DNA from 4 places in the Paenibacillus thiaminolyticus genome. Region 2 is predicted to be linked to each of the others. Evidence: riboswitches for the same ligand, from Rfam matches in the RefSeq annotation. Region 2 holds a riboswitch; each other region holds the start of a gene.
What was found. A riboswitch is a leader RNA that binds a small molecule or an ion and turns the genes downstream of it on or off. The one in region 2 is predicted to bind cobalamin.
Positions count from the first base shown of each region.

Region 1: linked by a shared signal. The riboswitch ahead of FLT43_RS18950 (ribonucleoside-diphosphate reductase subunit alpha) and the one ahead of FLT43_RS07580 (cobalt-precorrin-8 methylmutase) in region 2 are both predicted to bind cobalamin.
Region 3: linked by a shared signal. The riboswitch ahead of metE (5-methyltetrahydropteroyltriglutamate--homocysteine S-methyltransferase) and the one ahead of FLT43_RS07580 (cobalt-precorrin-8 methylmutase) in region 2 are both predicted to bind cobalamin.
Region 4: linked by a shared signal. The riboswitch ahead of FLT43_RS11300 (ABC transporter substrate-binding protein) and the one ahead of FLT43_RS07580 (cobalt-precorrin-8 methylmutase) in region 2 are both predicted to bind cobalamin.

Region 1 is NZ_CP041405.1:4,240,243-4,243,448, reverse strand. It holds gene namA (NADPH dehydrogenase NamA) at 71-1,081, shown strand; cobalamin riboswitch at 1,342-1,615, shown strand; gene FLT43_RS18950 (ribonucleoside-diphosphate reductase subunit alpha) at 1,845-3,206, shown strand, end outside.
Region 2 is NZ_CP041405.1:1,690,659-1,693,864, reverse strand. It holds gene FLT43_RS07585 (methyl-accepting chemotaxis protein) at 1-751, shown strand, start outside; cobalamin riboswitch at 943-1,114, shown strand; gene FLT43_RS07580 (cobalt-precorrin-8 methylmutase) at 1,290-1,922, shown strand; gene cbiD (cobalt-precorrin-5B (C(1))-methyltransferase CbiD) at 1,937-3,058, shown strand; gene FLT43_RS07570 (cobalt-precorrin-7 (C(5))-methyltransferase) at 3,055-3,206, shown strand, end outside.
Region 3 is NZ_CP041405.1:6,344,241-6,347,446, forward strand. It holds gene FLT43_RS27915 (heavy metal translocating P-type ATPase) at 1-796, shown strand, start outside; gene FLT43_RS27920 (HesB/YadR/YfhF family protein) at 874-1,164, shown strand; cobalamin riboswitch at 1,459-1,647, shown strand; gene metE (5-methyltetrahydropteroyltriglutamate--homocysteine S-methyltransferase) at 1,964-3,206, shown strand, end outside.
Region 4 is NZ_CP041405.1:2,505,958-2,509,163, reverse strand. It holds gene FLT43_RS11305 (histidine phosphatase family protein) at 1-867, shown strand, start outside; cobalamin riboswitch at 987-1,208, shown strand; gene FLT43_RS11300 (ABC transporter substrate-binding protein) at 1,535-2,530, shown strand; gene FLT43_RS11295 (FecCD family ABC transporter permease) at 2,551-3,206, shown strand, end outside.

The sequences.
Region 1 (3,206 bases), 2.5 Mb from region 2:
CTGCATACTTGGAGGGGTATAATGGAATTGGGAAATACAATCTCGAACATGATTCTTTGGAGGGATAGCCATGCCCCAATTATTTGAACCGCTAACGTTACGCGGGGTGACGATACCGAATCGTATCGTGATGTCGCCGATGTGCATGTACTCTTGCCACAATGAGGACGGGATGGTCAACGATTGGCATCTGGTCCACTATACGTCCCGTGCCGTCGGACAAGTCGGCCTGATCATGATCGAGGCCACCGCCGTCACCCCTGGCGGACGCATCAGCGCGCAGGATCTGGGCATTTGGAGCGACGAGCATGTAGACGGACTCCGCCGCCTGACCGACATGGTCCACGCGCACGGCGGCAAGATCGGGATTCAGCTCGCCCACGCCGGGCGCAAAGCAACCGTCCCCGGGATCATCGCCCCTTCGGCGCTTCGCTTCAGCGAAGCCTATGAGACGCCGGAGGAGATGACGCTGGAGGACATCCGCAAGACGATCAAAGCATTCGCCGACGCCGCGCGGCGGGCGGAGGAAGCCGGATTCGACGTCATCGAGATTCACGGCGCGCACGGGTATTTGATCAACCAGTTCCTGTCCCCGCTCACGAACCAGCGGACCGACAGCTACGGCGGCAGCGCCGACGCCCGCTACCGCTTCTTGAGCGAAGTGATTGAAGCGGTGCGCATCACGTGGTCGAAGCCGCTGTTCGTACGCATCTCGGCCAATGAATATGCCGAAGGCGGCAACGTGATCGAGGCATACATTGACTATGCGCGGCGAATGAAGGACCAGGGCGTCGACCTGATCGACTGCAGCTCGGGCGGGGTCGTCCCTCATCGGGTCGAAGCGTACCCGGGTTATCAGGTCCAATATGCGCATGCGATCCGCCAATCAGCCGGCATCGCGACCGGTGCCGTCGGGCTGATTACCGAACCGTCCTTGGCGGAAGAGATTGTCCGCAATGGCCGGGCCGATCTCATCTTCCTCGGCCGCGAGCTGCTGCGGGATCCGTACTGGCCGCGCCAGGCTGCGAAGCAATTGCGCCAGGAACTCGCTCCGCCGAAGCAATACGATCGCGGCTGGTAATCCATTTATAATAATCATTGCATCTTGAATCTCACTTATTCCAGGCGGGGCCGCACCAGCGGCCTCGCCTGCTTGCATTATCTTCGCCCCAATCCGCCGCTGCCGTTCAAGTGCGGGAGCGGACCTCTCCGATCCCGAACATTTTTAAGGTCCGGACAGCCCTCGGAATTGTCTCAAATCCTGTCATTTTCTTATGAGGAATATCACCTGAAACCTATTTACTTACCCAATATGTTGTAGTATATTATCATGAGTATAACAACATATTGAACGATACAGGTGCTGCGGTTCGACAAAAGCGATGCGCGTCGGGCCCCGGCTTAATAGGGAAGACGGTGCGAATCCGTCGCGGTCCCGCCACTGTAAGAAGCGCTGCCGGAACATCGGTCCTCTCCGTTCCGGCAGCAAGTACCCGACAGAACAGGCGCTCTGTAGAGAGCGGCCTTTTCTATGTCCACTGGGACGAATGTCCCGGGAAGGCTGCCGAGGTATTCGGCTTCGAGCCAGGAGACCTGCCTGTATCGCCGCACATTCATTACCCTACGCGGAATAGGGAACGTGTTCAGGCCGCGCGCTGCGCTGTTACCGCCTTCGGCGGGCGATTGCAGCTGCGTGGTTAGAGGGGGGAGCTGCGCCTTGTCCTAGTGATGCACAGCCGCCATGATAAGAAGCCCCCGGATACATACGGCTTTGCCATGCCGTCCTGAGCTGTTCTCGCGAAGGGACGGCTATTTTTATTGCTCTTTTTCGAGGAGGAATACGGATGCTAACCACCAATCATACTGTTCAGACCGTACACAAACCGAATAATCGCTCGCTCGCGTTCGACGCGGAGCGCATCATGCGTTATGGCGAGCGCATCATGGGCGCTTACCCGGAGCTGGACCGGGAACGCTGGCACCGGGGCGTCCTGGCCAAGCTTCGTCACAGCCATGTTCAGGCATCCGACATCACGCAGGCTTGCATCATGACCGCATTGGAGCTGGTCTCCGTCGAGGAGCCGAAGTGGAAGTTTGTCGCGGCGCGCGCCCTGTTGACGAAGCTGTATAAGGAAGCGGCTTTGCACCGCAGCTACAAGGCGTACGCCGATCGCCCGTATGGCGACTTCTACAAGCTGATTAAGCAGCTGGCCGATATCGGCATCTACCGTCAGGAGCTGCTGGAGGCCTATACGCCCGATCAGATTCGCGAGCTGGGCCAGGCGATCGATCCGGCCTGCGACGAGCTGTTCGACTATATCGGGCTGCTTACTCTCGCGGAGCGGTATTTGGCCGTTGATTTCGAAGGGCGCACGATGGAGCTGCCGCAGGAGCGCTATATGATCATCGCCATGTACCTGATGCATCAGGAACCGGAGGAGCGCCGGGTTGAGCTGGCCAAGGAAGCATATTGGGCGATGAGCAATCTCTATATGACTGCCGCGACGCCGACAATGGCGAACGCGGGCAAGAAGGTCGCCGGCCAATTGTCGAGCTGCTTCATCGACACGGTGGATGACTCGCTGGAAGGTATCTTCGATTCGAATACCGACGTGGCCCGGCTGAGCAAGATGGGCGGCGGCATCGGCGTCTATCTCGGGAAAGTGCGGGCGCGCGGCTCCGATATTCGCGGCCACAAAAATACGAGCTCCGGCGTCATTCCTTGGATCCGCCAGCTGAACAACACCGCGGTGAGCGTCGACCAGCTCGGCACGCGCAAGGGCGCCATTGCCGTCTATCTGGACGTGTTCCACAAGGACATTCTGTCCTTCCTCGATCTCAAATTAAATAACGGCGACGAGCGCATGCGCGCCCATGATATTTTCCATGGCGTCTGTATTCCGGATCTGTTCATGGAAGCGGTCGAAAAGCGCGAAGACTGGCATCTATTCTGTCCGCATGAAGTGAAGAAGACACTGGGCTGGACCGACGGGAACGGCCGTCCGCTAGGACTGGAAGATTTCTATGACGAGCAGGCAGGCCAGGGGCAGTTCCGCGAGAAGTATGCAGAGGCGGTGGCGACCCCCCATCTCTCGCGCATTACGCTGCCGGCCATCGACATCATGAAGCGTATTCTCAAATCCCAGCTCGAGACCGGAACGCCTTATATGTTCTACAAGGATACCGCCAACCGGGCCAATCCGAAC
Region 2 (3,206 bases):
AAAACATCACCGGATGTTTTGCACGCAACAGTTTATCGGAAGTGCAGAGTATGATGCATTTTGGGAAAATCTAAGGAACGGTATCAAGTTTCAACAGAAAATCGCCCGGGTAGCGAAAAATGGGAACCTGGTGTGGCTTGAAGCGACGTATATGCCGGTTCTGGATGATACCGGTCACACGGTAGCTGTCTTGAAGGTGGCGACCGACATCACGCCAAGGGAAAACGCCGCCTCCCGAATGAAGGACGAGCTGCGGCTGATGGCGGAAGATTTGCTGAAGCGGACGGAAGAAGGCGTGGAGCGCAACCAGCAGGTTGCGGCAGCCATTCAGCGTGCGGTGACGGACAGTGAAGACAACTTAACCCTCCTACGGCAATTGGAAGATGAATACAAGTCCATCAAAGGAATTGTTCAGATGATCCGGGATTTTGCTTCGCAAACCCACTTGCTGGGCCTGAACGCCGCGATTGAGGCGGCCCATGCCGGGGAGCATGGCCTAGGGTTCCAGGTGGTTGCCGCCGAGGTACGGAAGCTGGCGGAGCATGTCCAAGAGGCGGCCAAGGAAGTCCAAGCCGCCATCGAGGGAATCGCCGACAAGGTAGGACATGTTGGCGGGGGGACGAAGAATTCCCGGAATGCAATCGTCGAATGTCAGCATCAAATTAACCTAGCCACTGAGGAATTTTCCAAAATCGGCCAGGCAGCGGAGAACCTGGATACGCAGGCGAAAACATTGAGCGTCATGGTATAACGAAGGTTGGACAACATTCCTATCGCAAAGAATTCAAAAAGAGCGTTCGAGCCAGTCAGCAGGCTTGAAGCGCTCTTTTTGTTGTCCGTCAAATCGATATGCAGTGAGTTCTGTCACAGGCGGCATGATAGAAGTCAAGCTATGATTCACCTAAGAGATTCACGCAATTCAAGTGGAAAAAAATAATCTTGATAAAAATTGAATAGAAAACTGAGCGGAGATCAGGGAAAGAGGTGCGATTCCTCTACAGGCCCTAGCTACTGTAAAGCGGACGAAATCCCATTCATGTCACTGGAATTATTTCTGGGAAGGCGGGAAAGTAGAATGATGTCAAGTCAGGAGACCTCCTCTGTTCAGCCTTGCAGCAACTTCTAAGGGAACAGTTGTCTATTGCAGAGAACCTAGGCACCAGTATGTTCATTGCCGAACACACTTGGATACTGCCTTTTTCTTCGTATGGACACGGGACCTTAAGGTTTCGTGTTTTTTTGTTCCCTTTTAGAGGTTGTATTGAAACCCACGAAAAGGAGAGGGAAAGATGGACTACATCAAAAACCCCAAGCGGATTGAAGAAAAAAGCTTTGAAATCATACAGGACATCATTACGGCAACAAGACCGGACTATACGTTCCGCAACCGGGAAGAGGAGCTGGTTATGAAGCGGGCGATTCATACGACGGCGGATTTTGATTATTTAGATAATCTCGTCTTTACGCATGATGCCTTGACGAAAATACGCGAGACGATCCGGCAGGGCGGCATCATTTTTACCGATACGAATATGGCCCTGAGCGGCATGAATAAAAAGCTGCTGGAGCAATACGGCTGCCGCTACCGCTGCTACGTCAATGAACCGCACACGGCCGAGGTGGCCCAACAGCAAGGCATCACCCGCTCGATGGCCGGGATACAGCTTGCCGCCACAGAAGAAGGCAAGAAATTGTTCGTCATCGGCAATGCGCCTACCGCTGTCTATCAAATTCTGGAGATGGCGGCTGCCGGTGAGTTGGACGTGGAGGCTGTCGTCGGTGTGCCGGTTGGATTCGTCGGGGCGGCCGAATCGAAAGAAGCGCTCTATGAAAGCGACATTCCGGCGGTCGTGGCCCGCGGGCGGAAGGGCGGAAGCAATCTGGCGGCAGCCATCATGAATGCTGTGCTGTACGCGATGTAAGAAGAGGTGGCCCGATGGCAGATTACGTGTACTATGAGGGGAAAAAATTGCGCAAGGGCTATACGACAGGCACTTGCGCGGCAGCGGCGGCGAAGGCGGCAGCGGCCATGATCGTCAAGCAGGAAAAGATCGCCGGGGTGACGATCATCACGCCGAACAGAACAACCCTGCAGCTTCCGGTGGACAAGCAGCAGTTCGATCGGCATACGGCCACCGCCGCCGTCCAAAAAGACGGCGGCGATGATATCGATGCGACGCATGGCATGTGGATTTTTGCGCAGGTCACCTTGAATGCCAGCGAGGAGATCCGCATCGACGGCGGGCAAGGCATCGGGCGCGTGACGCAGAAGGGCATCGCGGTCCCGGTCGGGGAAGCGGCCATCAATCCGGTGCCGCGCCGAATGATTACTGCGGCCGTACGGGAAGAGATTGGCCCGAACCGTGGTGCGGACGTGGTGATTTTCGCGCCGGAAGGCGAAGAGCGCGCCGAGCGCACCATGAACAGCCGCCTCGGAATTATCGGCGGAATATCAATTCTGGGAACGACCGGAATTGTAACTCCGATGTCCGATGAAGGGTGGAAGCAGTCGCTGTCCATCGAGCTGGAGATGAAAAAAGCGCAGGGCTTCCGCAAAATCATTCTCGTTCCCGGGAATTACGGGGAGCGCTTCGTCGAGGAGCAGCTTGGCATCGACGGCAAATACGTGGTCTCGATGAGCAACTTCGTCGGCTACATGCTCAAGGAGACGCAGCGACTCGCGTTCGAGCATGTGCTGATGGTGGGCCATTTCGGCAAGTTGATTAAAGTGTCCGCCGGCATTTTCACCACATACAGCAAAGACGCGGATGCGCGGGCAGAGATCATGGTGGCGAACCTGGCGCTTGCCGGCGCGCCCCTTCCCCTGCTCCAGCAAATTGCGGCCTGTGCGACGACGGAAGCGGCAGGAGAAATTATGGTGGCGGAAGGGTATAGCGAGGTTTTTCAGACCATCGCGGACAAAGTGAAACAACGGGCAGAACAGTTTTTGAAATACAGCAAACCGGCGGTGGATATCGACGTCATCACGTTCTCGACGGATCGCGGAATGCTGGCTTCCACCTGTGACATCTCAACCATCAAGGAGGCATGGCCATGATTCATATTGTCGGAATTGGCCCGGGCAGTCCGGAGCTGCTGACCGGAGCGGGCGCCTTCCTCATAGAGAAGGCGGACGTGATTGTCGGCTCGAAGCGGCAGCTTAGCGATATCCCGCCGGACAACCCGGCCGAACGCAAGCTGCTGCC
Region 3 (3,206 bases), 2.0 Mb from region 2:
GCTCGCCCAGGCGATCGTGAAGGGCCTCGACGCCAAGGGCTTGCGGGCGCTTACGCCGGAATCGTTCCAGGCGGAGCCCGGCTTCGGCATTATAGCCCGGGTTGATGGGCATGATATCGTTATCGGCACGCGGAACCTGCTGCGGAAGCAGGGCATTGATGCAGAGGAAGCCGAAGCGGAGCTGCAGCGGCTGGAGATCGAGGGCAAGACGGCGATGCTTGTCGCGGTTGACGGGCGCTGGGAAGGCATCGTGGCCGTAGCGGATCAGGTGAAGGCATCCTCGAAGGCAGCGATCAGCCGCCTGCACGGCATGGGCATCCGCGTCGTCATGATGACGGGTGACAATGAGCGAACGGCGCGAGCCATCGCCGGCCAGGTCGGGCTGGACGACGTGTTCGCCGAGGTCCTTCCCGAACAGAAGGCGCAGCATGTCCGCGAGCTGCAGCAGAACGGCACCGTCGTCGCGATGGTGGGCGACGGCATCAATGATGCGCCGGCGCTCGCGGCGGCGGATATCGGGTTCGCGATCGGAACCGGAACGGACGTGGCGATGGAGACGGCCGGCGTCACGCTGATGCGCGGAGACTTGAACGGCATCGCCGACGCGATGGAGATGAGCCGGCGGACGATGCGGAACATCAAGCAGAATCTGTTCTGGGCGCTCGTCTACAACAGTCTGGGCATCCCGGTGGCGGCAGCCGGCCTGCTGGCTCCTTGGCTTGCGGGCGCGGCGATGGCCTTCAGCTCCGTATCGGTCGTGCTCAATGCGCTGCGGCTGCAGCGTGTCAAATTGTAACCGGAAAGTCAAGGTTTTCAAGGCCGTGCCCGCATGGTATGATCGGATTACGGTCATAAGGTTAAGGGGGAACGAGCATGCACTTACGGGTGACAGCGGAAGCGAGTCAACGCTTTCAATCAGATTGGGGCTATACAGCAGGGGATACCGTGCGCATCTTCGTCCGATATAGCGGATTCAGTGCATCCGGGCCCTATTCCTTCGGCATAATGAAGGATCAGCCGCAGCATCCGGCGGTGTCGGAGACGGTAGACGGAATTACCTTTTTCATGGAGGAAAACGATCTGTGGTTCCTGGACAACCGCGAGCTGGTGCTGGATGCGAATGGCGAGGACATCGTCATCGTCCATGACGGTATGGCGATCTGACGGACGCGTTACAGGAGAGACTGTCCTCCGTCGCGATGATGGATAAGAATAGAAGCATTGCAGATGGAAGCAAGACTGCCGGGATCATTCCTGGCAGTCTTTTTTCGTTGTCCGCCCCTGCTATCATCTGTGGCCTGACGAAAGCAATCTCGTCCTGATTTTTCTGTACCGGTTGACAAGGATACGCTATGTCCCGTGAAATGAAATGAGGCAAAAAGAACTTGTCATTCCGCGCGCTTGCGTATATAATCATTCTCAATCGGACGAACGCCTCTGCTGAGGCACAGTCCGGATCAACAACATAGGGGAACAGGTGCTTTGCGTAACGGCAAAGCTTAATAGGGAAGCCGGTTCGAAGCCGGCGCGGTCCCGCCACTGTGACAGACGAGGCGCGGCTTATGAAGCCACTGGTCGATTGACCGGGAAGGCTGCCGCCACCGATGACGCTGAAGCCAGGAGACCTGCCTGTTCTGACAGCACTGTTTGTACCTACGGGAGATAGGGAAGTGTTCGTAGACTGGATAGCTCGGTTCGCATGCATGTGCACGGTCGGGTCTTATTCAATGCTCCGTTACGGACGTTTACGGGACATCTCTGTGCCTAGGGCTGGGATGTCCTTTTTTGCGTATGGTGATAGCGGCTCTATGCGTTCAGGGCGGGAAGCAGCCTGTCCCGAAGGAGCATGAAGACCCGCGGCAGGGTGTATTGCGATTTAATTCCTTGTTAACGGATAAGAATTATTGAATTTATTTTCCCTGTACTCCCGCTAGGAAGTTCCGATAAGGAGAGGAGACGCGACATGGCAAAAGGGCAAGTGATGACGAGTGTATCCGGGTATCCGCGCATCGGATACGACCGGGAATGGAAGAAGGCGTTGGAGCAGTATTGGGCAGGCAAGCTGACGTTAAGCGAGCTGGAGGCGGAGATGGAGCGGATCGAGCTGCTTCGCCTGGCGAAGCTGAAGGAGGAAGGCATCGATTTCATTCCTGTCAATGATTTCTCCTGGTATGATCATGTTCTCGATATGACGGCCATGTTCGGGCTGATCCCGGAACGGTTCGGCTACGAGGGCGGTCCGATTACCGCGGATCTGATGTTCGCGCTCGCGCGCGGCACGGAGACGGCGGTCGCCTGCGAGATGACCAAATGGTTCAATACAAACTACCACTATATCGTTCCGGAATGGGAAGGGAAGCCACCGGTGCTGACCGAGAATCGGCCGCTAGCCTCGTACCGGAGAGCGAAGGAGAAGCTGGGCATCGAAGGGAAGCCGGTGCTGGTCGGCCCGTACACCTATGTCCGCTTCATCAAGGGCATCCCGCAAGGCGAACGCCGGCAGGTGCTTGATCAGTTCGCTGATGTGTACGGCCGGATCTTGCATGAACTGGAGGCGGAAGGGGTCTCCTGCGTGCAGCTCGATGAGCCGGCCTTCGTGAAGCCGATGACGGCGGACGATTGGCAGGCGGCTCAAGCCGTATACGAGCGGCTTCGCCTAGCGGCGCCGGGCTTGACCATCTGGGTGCAGACGTATTTCGATTCGGTCTCGGGACTCGATTCGTTCCTGCAGCTCCCGGTGGATGTCTACGGCCTCGACTTCGTCCACGGGGAGGAGCGGAACGAAGCGGCGCTTCGCCAGACCGGCATTCCGTCCGGGAAGCGCGTCGCCTTCGGCATCATTGACGGGCGCAATATTTGGCGGGCCGACTTGCTTGCGGCGGCAACCTGGCTGGAGTCGATCGAGCCGATCGTGCCGCGGTCGCACTGGATCGTGCAGCCGTCCTGCAGTCTGCTGCATGTGCCGCTGACGGCGGAGCGGGAGGAAGCGCTGCCGGGGTATGTCCGCGGAGCGCTTGCATTCGCGGACGAGAAGGTGGCCGAGACGGTGCGGCTGGCCGCCCATCTGTCCGAGCCGACGGCGGAGAGCGCGGCACTGCTGGAAGCGAGCGCGGCTGACGTTCTCGCCTGGCGCGAGGAGCCGGCGCGGAAGCGTCCGCATGTCGTCGAGGCGGTAGAGCGCCTGATCCGGGATGCGGAGGCCGATG
Region 4 (3,206 bases), 820 kb from region 2:
TACAAAGCTCCCCCCGTTCGCCGCAAGCGGCGTCAAGCAGGAGCTAGACGACAAGCCCGGCCCAAGCCTCCGCGCTGCGGCACCCGGCATATCCGCCGCCGTTCAGGCGCATCCAGCGTCATCGTGCGGTTCGCGCTCGTCAGACATTCGCTGACGCAGGCGAATGTGGAGCGGCGGTATATCAGCTATACAGACAGCCCGCTTCTCCCGGAAGCGGAAGAGGTGCTGCGGCCGATGCGCAGGGCAGTCGCCCATCCGGCGCCGCTCCTGTATACGAGCGATATGCGGCGCTGCCGCGAGACGCTGGCTCAGCTGCGTCCGCGCGATGCGGGAAGGGCTCACGTCGATACGAGGCTGCGCGAATACGATTTTGGCATGTGGGAAGGCTTGACGTACAACGACCTGAAGGAGGATCCGGCTTACCGCCGCTGGCTGGATGATATGACCTCCGTTCAGCCGCCGCGCGGCGAGCCATGGCAGACATTCAGCACGCGGACGGCGCATGTCTGGTGGGAGATTCTGCAGAAGGCCGGGAGACAAACGGCTGTGGCGGCGGGACAAGGCGCCCGCGGACAGCGCCATCGGCGGGAATGCGAGCCGGACAGGGAAGGTTCTGATCCGGGCGGCGAGCGCTGCAGAACGGCCCGGCTGCGCCGGAAGCGGCCAGGCCGGGTAGGCAACGCGTATGAGGCGCGGCCTGATGTGCTGGTCGTTACGCACGGAGGAATGGTGCGGAGGCTGTACACGCTCGCATTCCCGAAGAAGACGTTCTGGGAAGCGACCGTCCCGATCGGGGCAGGGATCTTGATTACGGCTGCAAAGTCTCCCCGCCGCTGGAAGTTCCTGCGGGCGGAGCGGCTTCCTTGATGGAGCGAGCGGCGGGTGAGCGAGGGAACAGATAGATGCCCTGAAGTTTGTGAGGAATGTTATTGCAAGGATAGGGTAATTCCCCTATAATCAATAGTCAAGCTATGATGGAAAGACAAGCGAATAGTAATCTATCGGGTCCTTGCGCCGCACGAGCATTGAGCTTGTGCCCAAGGATAATAGGGAAGCCGGTGTGAATCCGGCACGGTCCCGCCACTGTAAATGGAGTGCTGCGCTCAGAATGCCACTGTCTGCGCGGATTCAGGTGAATCCGCTGATGGGAAGGCGAGCACAGCAAGATGCTCCTAAGTCAGGAGACCTGCCCGATAGGAGGACGAGTTATTTCCTTCGCGGAGAGGAGCGGCGTCATTGGAATGGACTTCCTGTTGCTGCTGAGCGGTCATGCTGTCTAACGGCGTGAGATGGCTTTGCAGTTCAGTTCGGAAGGTCCTATCCAGGAGACTGCGTTCCCCCGATCCTAGGATCGGGGGTTTTGTATTTGTGCGCTCTTTGACAATTCCGCCTCGAAGCGGATGGAAAAGTTGGTAAGGCAGGATGCCGCACCAGGAAGACTGGGAGCCAGCCCTTCCGCGTGAAGGGACGGCGTTCGCACTGCTTCGGCAATGAAGCAGGCATGATATTCAGGTAAGTGAGGGAGATAAACATGATGAACAAATGGTGGAACAGAACGATAGCGGTCGCGGCAGCGGCCGTGCTGGCTTTGAGCTTGGCGGCTTGCGGAGCGGCTCCGTCGAAGGAGGCGGACAAGGCTCCAGAATCTGCGCAGCAGCAGGAGAACGGCAATGCGGCTTCTGATGCCGCGAAGACAACCTATCCGCTGACGGTGAAGGATGCGACCGGGCATGAATTCACGTTCGACAAAGCGCCGGAACGGATCATTTCCGTATCGCCGGCAGAGACGGAATCATTATTTGCCCTTGGCCTTGGCGACAATATCGTGGGCGTGTCCGATTATGATGATTACCCGGCAGAAGCGACGCAGAAGCCGAAAATGGGCGGCATCACGAAACCGAATGAGGAAGCGATCATTGCGGCGAAGCCGGATGTCGTATTTAGCGGCATCTCGATGAAGGAAGAAGCCGTCAACAAATTCCGCGAGCTGGGCATTGAAATTTTCAAGGTCGAGCCGAAAACCTATGACGATGTAATCAGCAACATCGAGCTGTATGGTCTCATTACCGATCATCAGAAGGAAGCAAAAGAGATTACCGATCAGATGAAAAAGATGCGCGATGACGTCGCTGAAGCGGTCAAGGGCGTTACCGACAAAAAGAAGGTTTATATTGAATTTTCTCCGGGCTGGACCGTCGGCAGCGGCGAATTCATGAATGAGCTGATCGAGCTGGCAGGCGGCGTCAATATTGCGGCCGCGGACATGACCGGCTGGAACCAGATTAATGAGGAGAACATCATCAAGGAGAATCCGGACGTCATTCTGTTCGCGAAGGACCTTGTCGACAGCGAGACGAACAAGACGCTGGAGGACATTATCCGCGGACGCAGCGGCTGGGAAGCCATCACCGCGATCAAGGACAATCAGCTGTTCGGACTGGACAACAACAAGCTGAGCCGCCCGGGCCCGCGTGTGGCCGAAGCGCTGCAGGATGTGGCGAAGGCGATCTATCCTGATTTGTTCAAATAGATGATGGGATGGACATATCGATGAAAAAAGGGTTTGGCTTTGGAGTAGCGATGTTGGCGCTGCTCCTTTTATCTATTGTAGGCTGTCTGTCCGTCGGATCGGTGAAGATGCCAATGGGTGAGATTGCGAAAATATTGCTGCATCATGTTCCCGGACTGGAATCGCTCATTCCCGTCACCTGGGACGATGCTTCGGCGACCATTATGCTGAAGGTCCGCTTCCCGCGCGTCGTGCTCGCGATGCTCGTCGGCGCGTCGCTGGGGCTGGCGGGGACGGGCTTCCAGGGCGTGCTGCGCAATCCGCTGGCAGATCCGTACACGCTGGGCGTGTCTTCCGGGGCCTCCGTCGGCGCCGCGTTCCTGATCTACTTCGGCCTGCAGTATGCGCTGCTCGGCCAGTGGACGGTTCCGATCGTCGCCTTCGTGACCGGCACGCTGACGCTATTGGCCGTCATGCGCCTGGCGAGAGAAGACGGCAAGATCCCGATCGAGACGCTGATTCTGGCCGGGGTCGTTACGCAGGCGTTCCTAGGCTCGATCGTCTCCTTCCTCGTCGCGATGTCGAAGCAGACGATCAACGAGATTCTGTACTGGGTCATGGGAAGCCTGGCGCTGCGGGGCTGGTCTTTTTCTGCCGTGCTGGCGCCGTATATGGCGATCGGGCTCATCGCCCTGAT